2 regions of the Nocardioides sp. 31GB23 genome follow, and region 1 is predicted to be linked to the other one. Evidence: riboswitches for the same ligand, from Rfam matches in the RefSeq annotation. Region 1 holds a riboswitch; the other holds the start of a gene.
What was found. A riboswitch is a leader RNA that binds a small molecule or an ion and turns the genes downstream of it on or off. The one in region 1 is predicted to bind thiamine pyrophosphate.
Positions count from the first base shown of each region.

Region 2: it holds a riboswitch for thiamine pyrophosphate, as region 1 does, so the genes downstream of both, ABKW28_RS13700 (thiamine ABC transporter substrate-binding protein) here and ABKW28_RS04195 (thiamine phosphate synthase) in region 1, are expected to answer to the same signal.

Region 1 covers NZ_JBDYKJ010000009.1:8,363-14,956, forward strand. Annotated here, with positions in the region: gene ABKW28_RS04175 (fumarate hydratase) at 1-230, opposite strand, end outside; gene ABKW28_RS04180 (DUF1707 domain-containing protein) at 275-919, shown strand; gene ABKW28_RS04185 (hypothetical protein) at 1,426-2,352, shown strand; gene ABKW28_RS04190 (HNH endonuclease signature motif containing protein) at 2,659-4,002, shown strand; TPP riboswitch at 4,054-4,163, shown strand; gene ABKW28_RS04195 (thiamine phosphate synthase) at 4,201-4,761, shown strand; gene thiO (glycine oxidase ThiO) at 4,758-5,801, shown strand; gene thiS (sulfur carrier protein ThiS) at 5,798-5,992, shown strand; gene ABKW28_RS04210 (thiazole synthase) at 5,989-6,594, shown strand, end outside.
Region 2 covers NZ_JBDYKJ010000039.1:29,742-36,335, reverse strand. Annotated here, with positions in the region: gene ABKW28_RS13725 (diacylglycerol kinase) at 1-24, shown strand, start outside; gene ABKW28_RS13720 (SDR family oxidoreductase) at 24-827, shown strand; gene ABKW28_RS13715 (MBL fold metallo-hydrolase) at 861-1,979, shown strand; gene ABKW28_RS13710 (GNAT family N-acetyltransferase) at 2,133-2,573, opposite strand; gene ABKW28_RS13705 (alpha/beta hydrolase) at 2,570-3,499, opposite strand; TPP riboswitch at 3,599-3,720, shown strand; gene ABKW28_RS13700 (thiamine ABC transporter substrate-binding protein) at 3,710-4,804, shown strand; gene ABKW28_RS13695 (ABC transporter permease subunit) at 4,804-6,462, shown strand; gene ABKW28_RS13690 (ABC transporter ATP-binding protein) at 6,462-6,594, shown strand, end outside.

The DNA.
Region 1 (6,594 bases):
GGGTCGTCGATGATCTTGCGCAGCTGGGCCAGGTGGGCCGGGCGCAGGTAGTGGGCGATGTCGTGCATCGCCTCGGCGGTCAGGCGCTGGATCGCCTCCGGGCTGACCTTGAGGAAGGTCTGGCCCTCGACGTCGACGGTCGAGACGCCCTCGGTGGTGACCAACCGGTAGGGAGTGTCGTCCTTGCCGGTGGGCAGGAGGTCGGAGTAACGGAACTCGGCTTCGCTCACGAGCGCCCAGGGTACGCCGCGTGCGTCGGCACTACTCTGCGGGCATGGGAGAGATGGAGGAGCGCGCCCCGGACCCGTTGTCGATGCGGGTCTCGCACGCCGACCGGGAGCAGGTGGCCGAGGTGCTGCGTGTGGCGGCGGGCGAGGGCCGGCTCGACCTCGACGAGCTGGAGGAGCGCCTCGACCTCACCTGGGCGGCCAAGACGTACGCCGACCTGGTGCCGATCACGCACGACCTGCAGCCCGCCGTCGAGCCGCGGCCGCACGTGCCCTCGCCCCGCCCGGGCAGCACTCCGCTCCACGTGCCCGAGCACCTGTCGTCCCGTTCGATCATGGGCGAGTGCAAGCGCCAGGGCGTGTGGCGGGTCCCCGCGCAGCACACGGCGTTCGCGCTGATGGGCAGCGTCCTGATCGACCTGCGCGAGGCCGTGCTCGAGAGCCACGAGACGCGCATCCAGGCCAGTGCCGTGATGGGCGAGGTGAAGGTCGTCGTGCCCGCCCACGTGCACGTCGTCGTCGACGGCACGCCGGTGATGGGCGACTACGGCCAGGGCAAGGACAAGGTGCCGGCCGACCTCGGCCCCGACTCGCCCGTCGTGCGGGTGCAGGGCGTCGCGGTGATGGGCTCGGTGCAGGTGCAGCGGCTGCCCCCGCCCGGCACGCCGAAGAAGTACCTCGGCACCTACTGATCCTGGGGCGACCGGCTGCACCACCGCGAGCGTCTCGGAGCTCGCTGCGACCGCGGTGTCACTGCCCGGGGTGCGGCTCTGGTCCCGTAGTCGAACGGGCACAACGCTTCGCCAGACACCCCGGACGCCGGCTCCCCGAAGGGACGCGCGGCGCGACGGGCTGTTGTGCCCGTTCGACTTCGACCTGCTCTAGCCGACTGACGCGGGGTTGACATGCGACTCTGCCGATGCGCGAACGGTCGGTCAGTGCAGGTTGATGCCACACTCGTGGGGTGACTCGGCGACACATCGCGTGGGCTGTCGGCTGCCTGTTCTTGTTGAGCGGTTGCACCGGCGTCGGTTCACCGACGAGGTCCGGCGTGCCGACGCCAGGACCGCTTGCATTCGACACAAGTGAGAGCCACTGCGCCCTCAGGTCGCCTTCTGTCCCACGGGTAGTGACCATGACACCTTGGAACGAGATCTCTCAGACGAGTCCTCTGAGGTCATCAGCCCTGCCTCGCGTCTTGCCCCCGCCTGACGAGATCGTCGCGGGCGCCACCAACTTGCTCGACGACCCGCCAGGGCAAGTAAGGATGGTGGCGTTCTGGGGGAATCCCGGCGTGCAGGAACCTGACGTAGACACCCCTGTCACCTTCCTCGGCGTCGACGACCGATGGAGGACCCTCACGGTCAGAGACCTGGGCGGCGAAACGTGGTACCTCAACGCAGGTCGCGGGACGCTCTCCCCCGACGGATCACGGTGGGTCACGAACTTCGACGATCGCAACGTCGTGGTCGACCTACGAACTGGCAACGTCAGGGACCTCACTCCTGCCCGGATGTCCGGTATCGCCTGGGCGCAGGACAGTTCGGGTGTGGCCCTATGGTCCCCTACAGACCCGGGAATCACGATCTTCGACAAGCGCGGCAGGCAAACGGACCGGGTGCCCGTCGACGTCGGCAAGCGTCGAGTGTTCCTGCTGCCCGAGGGTCACCTCACCCTCGCCGAGAGCGTTGAGGACGAAGTGCCGAGCGTCCGTCTCGTGACCATATCGTCCGACGGTGCAGCATTGCGGACGCAGACGTGCGCGCTACCCCAGGGGTACCGGTCCCGCGACACCGGCGTCAGGACATTCGATGGACGCAGACTGCTGCTGTCCGCTCTCGTCGACCAGCGTCGGTTCGTCTACCGCTTCACCTTGCTGGATATGGCCACTGGCGAAGTGATCGAAGACTTCGAGCATCGCGGTGACGTCCCGCAGATAGCCAACCGGAGTGCACCCGGGGTGTACCCGACTGACATCAGCGGAGGCCCAGACGCCATCTATGGCATCGACCCGCTAACCGGGGACATGACGCCTCTCAGCCGCACCTACCCCTACCGCGACCAAGGGGGGTATGAGAATCACGCTGCATCTCAGTTCGCAACCGACCTCATGTTCACCCGATAGCGCTGACGCAGCGCCTGTAGGCGAGCGGGGGTCCACTTCTGGCCCCCCTCTGTGTGTCGCGTGCCGGGTCTGATGGAGGCTCTGAAGTGACGCGTCGAGGTTCCCCAACGCACGCTCACGCCTTCCTTTGCCGCATAGCTTGCGCCCGCGGCACCCGGTTCTGCCGCCCTGAGGGAGCGTGTAGACGAAGTCCGGCAGAGGGCTGCAGCTCCGGGTTGGTCCATGGTGGCGAGGCTCTGTCCTGGTCGATCCACGGGGCGTCTCCCGGCCGGGACTGCATTGAGTTGCTGGTGCTTGAGTGGGTGCATGCTCGGGATGGCGGTGGTGGAGGAGATGTCGGAGGACGCTGTCCTCGACACTGCTGCCGCGCTGGCGAGCACGGTGCAGCGGGCCGAGGTGGGGTTGTTGCGGGCGGCGTACCGGTGGGCGGTGCTGCACGATCCGGCCCGCACCCTGGACCCGGGGGTGGCGGTGTTGCCGGGGCGGGAGAAGGCCCGGCAGTACGGCGGTGAGGGCACCGCCCCGGTCAGTGAGTTCGCGGCTGCGGAGTTCGGTGCTCGGATCGGGCGCACCACCTACGCGGCGGCGGCTCTGATCGCGGACGCCCAGGACCTGCACCACCGCCACCCCGTGCTGTGGGCCCGGGTGGTGGCCGGGGAGGTGCGGTCCTCCTATGCCCGGTTCGTGGTCACCAAGACCCGTGAGCTGACCGCGCTCGAGGCTGAGTGGGTCGACGCGGAGGTTGCCGAGTCCGCGGACGGGCGGATTCCGTGGACGCGGTTCGAGGCGCTGGTGGTGGGCAAGGTCGCCGCCGCGGCCCCGGAGCTGGCGCGGGAGAAGGAGGAGCGTGCCCGTCGGGCGACGTTCGCGAAGATCGTCGGGAAGCCCGAGCACGGGATGGCCTCGTTCCTGATCCGCGCCCCGATCCCGGTGATCACCCAGCTCGACGCCACCATCGGTGCGCTCGCGGAGCGGCTGCGTGAGCAGCTCCCGGATGATCCGCACGCCGCCGACCCCCTGCGTCAGCCAGAGGGTGAGGAGCAGCCCGACGAGGCGACCACGGTGGTGTGCGCCGACGAGCGGCGGGGGCTGGCGGTGCTGATGCTCGCCCACCCCGACACCGCTCCTGCGGACCTCGACCTGACCACGCTCACACCGCGTGTGGAGGTGGTGGTCCACCTCGACGGCCACGACATCGACAACGGAGTCGTCGCGCCGATAGCGCGGGTGGAGGGCCATGGCCCGGTCACCCGGGAGTGGGTCCGCGAGGTGCTGGGTCCGCACGCGAGGTTCACGATCCGCCCGGTGTTCGACCCACTCGGTCAGGTGCCGGTCGATGCCTACGAGATCCCGGCGCGACATAGGCGGGCCGTGCGAGTGATCTCGCCGGCCGACGTGTTCCCCTACTCCTCCTGCACCACCACCAGCATGCAGGTCGACCACACCGACCCCTGGGCACCCGGGGAGGTCGGTGGGTCGAGCGAGGTCGGGAACTACGGGCCGATGACCACCACCCACCACCGCGCCAAGACCTTCGGACACTGGCGCCTCAAGCAGCCCTACCCGGGCGTGTTCCTGTGGCGCGACCCCCACGGCGCGCTCTACCTCGTCGACCACACCGGCACCCGCCGCATCGACCACGCCGCCTGAGACCGACGGCAAGGGCCTTGACGTCCCCGCCCACCCCCGCGCTAGGTTCGTCTCGTCCACCACGGGAGCTCGCGGCAGCGGGCTGAGAGGGAGCTGAGCCGCTCCGACCGTCGAACCTGATCCGGGTAAAGCCGGCGAAGGAAGCGAGGAGCGATGGTGCTGCCACGTCTGTTCTGCCTGGTCGGCCCTGCCGACGACCTGTCCGTCCTGCCCGAGCTGGCCCGGCTGGGGGTGCGCGGTTTCCAGGTGCGGGCCAAGCACGAGGTCGTGCCCCTCGCCGACCGCGACATCCTCAGCCTCGCGCGCAGCGTGGTCGCGGCGGTGCGCCCGCACGGTGCCACCGTCGTGGTCGACGACCGCGTCGACGTGGCGCTGGCGGCCGGCGCCGACGGGGTGCACCTGGGAGCGCTCGACCTGCCGGTCGCCGACGCGCGCCGTCTGGCGCCCCGCCTGCTGGTCGGGGCGACCTGCCGCGACGCCGACGACGTACGCCGCGCCGCCGACGACGGTGCCGACTACGCCGGCCTCGGCCCGGTCTTCGACACCGTGAGCAAGCCCGGCCTTCCGCCGGCACTGGGCCTCGAGGCGATCACCGCCGCGACCGGCACCCTGCCGCTGCTGGCCATCGGGGGCATCGACGCCGCCCGGGCCCGACAGGCGCGAGCCGCCGGCGCCCACGGGGTCGCCGTCATCGGCGCCCTGTGGCGACAACCCGACCCGCTGCACGCCGCCCGGGAGCTGCTCGACGCCGTCGCGTGAGCCGGGGGAGCACGGCCCGGGTCGAGGTGCTCGGGGCCGGGATCGTGGGCCTGGCGGTCGCCGACGAGCTGCTGCGGCGTGGCCACGACGTACGCGTCGTCGACCCCGCGCCTGCCCGAGGCGCCTCCTGGGCCGCCGCCGGGATGCTGAGCCCCGCCGCCGAGGTCTCGCACGACGAGCCGGCGCTGCTCGGCCTCGGGCGCCGCAGCCAGGCGCTGTGGCCGGGCTGGGCCGCGCGGCTGGGGTTGGCGACCTCGTCGACCGGCACGCTCCTGGTCGGCCGCGACGCCGCCGACCTGCAGGAGGTCGACCGCCAGGCCGCGCTCGTGCGCCGGCTCGGTGGCCGCGTCGAGGAGCTCGACTCCCGCGGGGTGCGTGACCTCGAGCCCGGTCTGGCCGGACGGGTGCTGGGCGGCGCCCTGCTGCCCGACGACCACAGCATCGACCCCCGCCTGGTCCTGGCCGCGCTGCTCGAGCGGGTGCCCGTGCAGCCCGAGCCCGGGCCGCCCGGCTGGGCCGAGGTCACGGTGCTCGCCACCGGCTCGACCCCGCCGGCGGCGTACGTCGACAGGGCCGGCCTGCCGCCCGGGCTGGTGCGCGGAGTGCGCGGCGAGGTGCTGCGCGCGCGCACCGACGACCCGCCCGGACGCACGGTGCGCGGCTGGGCGCGAGGCCGCGCCGTCTACGTGGTGCCCCGGGCGGGCGGCGAGGTCGTCGTGGGCGCCACCAGCGAGGAGCACGACGCCCCGCCGGTGGTCACCCTCGGCGGGCTGCACGCCCTGCTCGAGGCCGCCCGCGAGCTGCTGCCCGGCTTCGACCGCGCCGAGCTGGTCGAGGCGCTCGCCCGCGACCGGCCGGGCACCGTCGACGGGCTGCCCCTCGTCGGGCCCACCCGCGACCCCGCGCTGGTCATGGCCACCGGCCACTTCCGCCACGGCGTGCTGCTGGCGCCGCTGACCGCCGAGCTGGTCGCCGACCACCTCGACACCGGCCGGGTCGACCCGGCCACCGACCCCCGACGACTCCTGGAGAACCGATGAGACCCACCGAGCAGATCCTGCTCAACGGGCGGCCGGCGCCGCTCGTCGAGACGGTGCGCGACCTCGTGCCCGACCCCGACGGCCGCGCGGTTGCCGTCAACGGCGACGTGGTGCCGCGCGCCGAGCACGCCTCGCGCCGGCTGCGCGCCGGCGACGTCGTCGACGTGGTGACGGCGGTGCAGGGCGGATGAGCGACGTGACGGCAAGCGGGCTGCCCGCCCTGCGGGTGGCGGGGGAGGAGCTCCCCTCGCGCCTCTTCCTGGGCACCGGCGGGCTGCCGCACCTGTCCCTCCTGCCCGCCGTCCTCGAGGCCGCCGACCCGGCGCTGGTGACGGTCTCGGTGCGCCGCACCTCGAGCACCGGGGCCGGCGGGCTCCTCGACCTGCTGCGGACCGCGGGCGTGCGGCTGCTGCCCAACACCGCCGGCTGCACCTCGGCGCGCGAGGCGGTGCTGACCGCCCGCCTGGCCCGCGAGGCCCTCGGTACGTCGTGGGTCAAGCTCGAGGTGATCGGTGACGAGACCAGCCTGATGCCCGACGTCGTCGAGCTCCTCGACGCGGCCGCGACGCTGGTGCGCGACGGCTTCACCGTGCTGCCCTACACGACCGCCGACCCGGTGCTCGCGCGTCGGCTTGAGGACGTCGGGTGCGCCGCGGTGATGCCGCTGGGCTCGCCGATCGGCTCCGGGCTGGGCGTCCTCGACCCGTACGCCGTCGAGGCCGTCGTCGCTGCCGTCGACGTGCCCGTCGTCCTCGACGCCGGGGTCGGCACCGCCAGCGACGCCGCCCTGGCG
Region 2 (6,594 bases), on a different contig from region 1:
GGGCGTGGACTGGTGGCGCGCTGATGGGCATCCTCGAGCGCTTCACCCTCACCGACCACGTCGCGGTGGTCACCGGCGCCGGGCGCGGCATCGGCGCCGCCACCGCGGTCGCCCTCGCCGAGGCCGGGGCCGACGTGCTGCTCTCCGCGCGCACCGCCTCCCAGCTCGAGCGGGTCGCCGAGGCGGTGCGGGCCACCGGCCGCCGCGCCCTCGTGGTGCCCGCGGACCTCTCCAACACCGGGGCGGTCGCCGGGCTCGCGGAGGCGGCGTACGACGGCTTCGGGCGCCTCGACACGGTCGTCAACAACGTCGGCGGCACCATCCCCAACGCCTTCCTCGACACCGACGTGGCCTACCTGGAGGAGGCGTTCCACTTCAACGTCTCCACCGCCCACGCGCTGAGTGTCGCCGCGGTGCCGCTGATGCTGGAGGGCCCCGACGACGCGCAGCGCTCCATCGTCAACATCTCCTCGATGATGGGCCGCGCCTCCGGGCGCGGCTACCTGGCCTACGGCACCGCCAAGGCCGCGCTCGCGCACTGGGCCCGCCTGGCCGCCACCGACCTGGCACCGCGCATCCGCGTCAACGGCATCTACGTCGGCTCGGTGATGACCAGCGCCCTCGAGTTCGTCGCCGGGCAGCCCGAGATGATGGACCAGCTCGAGACGAAGACGCCGCTGGGGCGCGTGGGCGAGGCCGAGGACATCGCGGCCGCGGTGCTCTACCTGGCCTCGCGCGCCGGGCAGTACGTCACCGGCAAGGTGCTCGAGGTCGACGGCGGCATCCAGCAGCCGAACCTCGACCTCGGCCTGCCGGACCTCGGGTGAGCCGCCCCGGGGGCGGGGCCTAGGGTCGGTCGGGTGACCGCGTCAACCAGTTCTCCCCAGCCCGACCAGCAGCCCGACAAGCAGCCCGGCCGGCCCCCGCGCGGCGGCACGCCCACGGCGTACGCTGTCTCGCCCGACTCCGGCGAGCACTGGACCGTCGAGGGCGCCTGGGAGGTCGCGCCCGGCATCCACCGGATCCCGCTGCCGCTGCCGATGGACGGGCTCAAGGCGATCAACGTCTACACGATCGAGACCGACGACGGGCTGACCCTGGTCGACGGCGGCTGGGCGATCCCCGAGGCGCGCGAGCTGCTCGACCGGTGCCTGAAGGGGATCGGGGCCGGCTTCGGCGACATCAAGCGGTTCCTGGTCACCCACGTGCACCGCGACCACTTCACGATGGCCACCGTGCTGGGCCGCGAGCTCGGCGTCGACGTGGCGCTCGGGGCCGATGAGAAGCCCGCGCTCGACCTGCTCAACAACGCCGGCGACCTCACCGAGAACCCGTTCGCGGCGGTGCTGCGCTCGGCCGGCGCCCACGACGTCGCCGAGGTGTGGCTCGGTGTCGGCGAGGACGACCCCGACCTGACGCAGTGGCAGTACCCCACCACCTGGCTCGACGGCGACCAGCGCATCGCGGTCGGCGCCCGGGTGCTCGACGCCGTGCACACACCGGGCCACACCCCCGGCCACTACGTCTTCGCCGAGGCCGACGCGGGCCTGCTCTTCGCCGGCGACCACGTGCTGCCCACGATCACCCCGTCGATCGGCTTCACGGTGCCCCCGATGGACCAGCCGCTGGGCCACTTCATGGCCTCGCTGACCCGGGTGCGCTCGCTGCCCGACCTGCGGGTGCTGCCGGCCCACGGCCCGGTCTCGCCGTCGACCCACGCCCGCGTCGACGAGCTGCTGGCCTTCCACGAGGACCGGCTCGACCAGAGCCTCGCCGCCCTGGCGGGCGGACCCCTGACCAGCCACGACGTCGCCGGTCACCTCGGCTGGACCCGCCACGAGAAGGCCTACGACAGCCTCGACGTCTTCAGCCAGGGCATGGCCGCCATGGAGACCAAGGCCCACCTCGAGCTCCTGCACGCCCGCGGCCGGGTCGCCCGCGAGGAGACCGACGCGGGCGTCCTCTTCACCGCCACCTGACCCGTTGGTCGAGCAGTGACGAGCGCCAGCGAGGAGCGTCGCCGAGACCCGGCGAGCGGCCCACTCGCCGGGCGCCGGGTGGTTGCGGGGTCTCGTCGACGCTCGAGCCTTCGGCCCTCGCTGCTCGACCAACGGCGGTGCCCCGGCGGCGGGCTACGCGCCGTGGGGGAGGCGCATCGGCACGTGCGGGATGCCGTCCTCGAGGAACTCCGGGCCGTCGGGGATGAAGCCGAAGGTGGCGTACCAGCCGGTCAGTGGCGACTGGGCGTCGAGCACGACGTCGCGGTCGGGGCAGACGTCGAGGGCGGTGCGCACCAGCTGGTCGGCGAGCCCGCGGCCACGGGCGGCGGGGGCCAGCAGCACCCGCCCGACCCGCCAGGTGGTGGCGTCGTCGAGCACCCGCGCGTAGCCGACCAGCTCGCCGTCGTCGGTGAGCAGCACGTGGCGGGTGCCGGGCTCGGGGTCGCGGCCGTCGAGGTCGGGGTAGGCGCACTCCTGCTCGACGACGAAGACCTGCTGGCGCAGCCGCCACACGTCGTACGCCGCCGCGGCGTCGAGGGCGGCGAAGGGCTGGGCGCTGATGGCGAGGGTCATCGCAGGAACTCCAGGGTGGTGGCCCAGGCGCGGGCGGCCTCGGGGATGCCCGGCAGCAGCGGGTAGACGTGGATCGCGCCGGGCGCCTCGACGTAGGTCAGGTCCCACCCGGCATCGGCGGCGCGGTCGGCGAGGCGTCGGCAGGCCGGCACCAGCAGGTCGCGGGTGCCGCACAGCACCAGCGTCGGCGGCAGGTCGCCGAGCTCGCCGAGCGCGGGGGAGACCTCGGTGCGGGCCAGGTCGGCGTGGTCGTCGGGCGCGTCGTCGGGCACCCCGGCCCACCAGCGCGCGTAGAGCCGCAGCGACGAGGTGTGCAGCCACGGGTCGCGCCGGTCGAACCACGAGGTGGCCAGGCTCGAGGTGGTCAGGTCGACCCAGGGCGAGACCAGCAGCAACCGCTCGGGGCGCACCTGCCCCCGCTCGCGCAGCGCCTGGGCCAGCGCCAGGGCCAGCCCGCCGCCGGCGGAGTCGCCGCCCAGCAGCAGGCCGCCGAGCCCGGGGCCGGTGGCCCACCGCGTCACCAGCTCGGCCAGCGGCTCGAGCGAGTCGCGCCAGGTGTGCTCGGGGGCCAGTGGGTAGTCGGGCAGCAGCACGCGTACGCCGAGCGCGTCGGCCAGGCGGGCGGCGTACCGGACGTGCACGGGGTCGAGGGGCGAGACGAACCCGCCCCCGTGCAGCCAGACCAGGGTGCGGGCCGGGGAGGTGCCGCGCCGGGTCAGCACGTGCACGGGGAAGCCCGCGGAGTCGTCGACCTCGTGCTCGAAGCGCAGCCCGAAGGCCGGGACCGACCGGGTCGGCAGCCGGCGGTCGAGCCCGGCGTGGGAGGACTCCACCGAGGCGCGCTCGGCGGCGGGGTCGGTGACCGCGCCGGCGCCGCGCAGGCGCGGCACGACGAGGGCCAGCAGGTCGTGGCGCAGGCTCGGCATGCCGCCCATCCCACCATGCGCCCGCCCACCTGCACGGGCGGAGCCGACCGGGCAGCCGACCGGGGGCCGCGCCCCTCGACACCGCCGGATACCCTCGACGACGACAGACAGGGGAGCACCCGCCCGGCCCGGCCGGGGTGGTGCTGAGAGTGCGGACACGCCGCAGACCCTCCGAACCTGCTCCGGTTAAGACCGGCGAAGGGAGTCCAGATGCGACGCATGCGCATGCACATCCACCCGACGAGGACCGCGGTGGCCGCCGTCCTGGCGCTGGCCGTGAGCGGCTGCTCGCTGGTCGGCACGGGCGACGACGAGTCGGCCTCCGACCCGGCCGGGGGCGGTGACGAGGCGGGCGGCACCGTCGTGCTCGTCACCCACGACAGCTTCTACCTGCCCGAGGAGCTCGTGGCGGACTTCGAGCGCGAGAGCGGCTACGACCTCGAGCAGCGCGCCGGCGGCGACGCGGGCGCGCTGACCAGCCAGCTGGTGCTCAACACCGACAGCCCGATCGGCGACGTCGCCTTCGGCGTCGACAACACCTTCGGCTCCCGCGCCCTCGAGGCCGACGTCTTCGAGCCGACCGACCTCGAGACCCCCGCCGGGGTCGAGGAGAACGCGCTGCCCGGCGACGACGAGGGCGCCCTGGTCGCCGTCGACACCGGCAACGTGTGCGTCAACGTCGACACCACCTGGTTCGCCGAGCGCGACCTCGATGCGCCCGAGACCCTCGACGACCTCACCGACCCGGCCTACGAGGGCCTCTTCGTCACCCCCGGCGCCACCACCAGCTCGCCCGGCTTCGCGTTCCTGCTCACCACGATCGCGGCGTACGGCGACGACTGGCAGGACTACTGGGAGGACCTGCTCGACAACGACGCCAAGGTCGTCAAGGGCTGGGAGGACGCCTACCAGGTCGACTTCACCCAGGGCGGTGGCAAGGGCGACCGGCCGGTCGTGACCTCCTACGACTCCTCGCCCGCCTTCACCGTCGACGGCGAGGGTGGCACGACGACCCGGGCGCTGCTCGACACCTGCTACGAGCAGGTCGAGTACGCCGGCGTGCTGCGCGGCGCCGACAACCCCGAGGGCGCCCGCACGGTCGTCGAGTGGCTGGTCTCGCCCGCGGTGCAGGAGGCGCTGCCCTCGTCGATGTACGTCTACCCGGCCGTCGAGGGCACCGAGCTGCCCGCGGAGTGGGCCGACCTCACCGAGCGTCCCTCCGACCCCTGGTCGGTGGACCCCGACGAGATCGACGCGAACCGCGACGAGTGGCTGCGGGAGTGGAACGAGCTGGTCAGCCGCTGATGACCACCCCGCGCCGCCTGCTCGGCCTGGTCGCGCTGGCCGGGCTGCCGCTGGCGGTGCTCGGGGTGTTCTTCGTGCTGCCCGTCTCGGGCATGGTCGCGCGCGGCTTCGTCACCGACGGCGACCTCGACGTCGGCGGGGTGCTCGAGGTGCTCACCCGGGCCCGCACCGGCCGGGTGCTGTGGTTCACGGTGTGGTCCTCGGCGGTGGCCACCGTGCTGGCGGTGGTCCTCGGGCTGCCCGCCGCGTACGCCCTGCACCGGCTGCGCTGGCCGGGTCGCCGCGCGGTGCGGGCGGCGCTGCTGGTGCCGTTCGTGCTGCCGACCGTGGTGGTCGGCGTCGCCTTCCGCCAGCTGCTGGGGGAGTCGGGCCCGGTGGTCGCCCTCACCGGCGGCCGGGTCGACCTCGACGGCACCGCCGCCGGCATCGTCGCGGGCCTGGTCTTCTTCAACGTCGCCGTGGTGATCCGCGGCGTCGGCGCCGCCTGGGAGGGCCTCGACGCCCGACCCGGGGAGGCCGCGGCCGCGCTGGGCGCCTCCCCGGCCCAGGTCTTCCGCACCGTGACCTGGCCGATGCTGCGCCCGGCGGTGGTCTCCTCGGCCAGCGTCGTCTTCCTCTTCTGCGCCACCGCCTTCGGCGTCGTGCTCACCCTCGGCGGGCTGCGCTACTCCTCGGTGGAGACCGAGATCTACCTGCTCACCACCGAGCTGCTCGACCTGCAGGCCGCCGCGGCGCTGTCGGTGCTGCAGCTGGTCGCCGTGGTGGCGCTGCTGGTCGTGGCCGGTCGCCTGCGCGCCGTGCCCGACCCGACCCTGGCGCGCAGCACCGCGCGGCCGCACCGGCCCCGGCGCAGCGACGTGCCCCAGCTGGTGGCGACGGCGCTGCTGCTGGTGCTGGTCGCGGCCCCGGTCGCCACCCTGGTCGTCGGCTCGCTGCGCGTCGACGGCGCGTGGTCGCTGGCCTACTACCGCGCCCTGGGCGGCGGCGCCGAGCTGCAGGCGCTCCCGGTGCCGGTGACCGGGGCACTGGTCACCTCGCTGCGCACCGCCGTCGACGCCACCTGGATGGCGCTGCTGCTCGGCGGGCTGATCGCCGTCGTGCTGACCCGCCGCTCGCGCAGCCGCTCCGAGCGCCGGGTGCGCTCGGTGCTCGACGGGCTCTTCATGCTGCCGCTGGGCGTCTCGGCGGTGACCCTGGGCTTCGGCTTCTTCATCACCCTCGACTCCCCGCCGCTCGACCTGCGCGAGTCGCCGGTGCTGGTGCCGCTGGCCCAGGCGCTGGTGGCGATGCCGCTGGTGGTGCGCACCCTGGTGCCGGTGCTGGCCGGCGTCGACGACCGGCAGCGCCAGGCCGCGGCCTCCCTGGGCGCCGGCCCGCTGCGCGCCATGGCCACCGCCGACCTGCCGGTGGTGTGGCGTCCGCTGCTGGCCGCCTCGGGCTTCGCGTTCGCGATCTCGCTGGGCGAGTTCGGCGCCACCTCGTTCCTGGCCCGCCCCTCCGACCCCACGCTGCCGGTGCTGATCTTCCGGCTCATCGGCCGCCCCGGCGAGCTCAGCTACGGCACCGCCCTGGCCGCCTCGGTGGTGCTGGCCGCCACTACCGCGGTCGTCGTGCTCGCCGTCGAGCGGCTGCGCGTGCCCTCTCTAGGAGCCTTCTGATGCTGTCCCTGACCGACGTCGACGTCTCCTACGACGGGGTGCCCGCGGTGCGCGGGGTCTCCCTCGACCTGCCCGACGGTCAGGTGCTGGCGGTGCTGGGCCCCTCGGGCTGCGGCAAGTCGACCCTGCTGC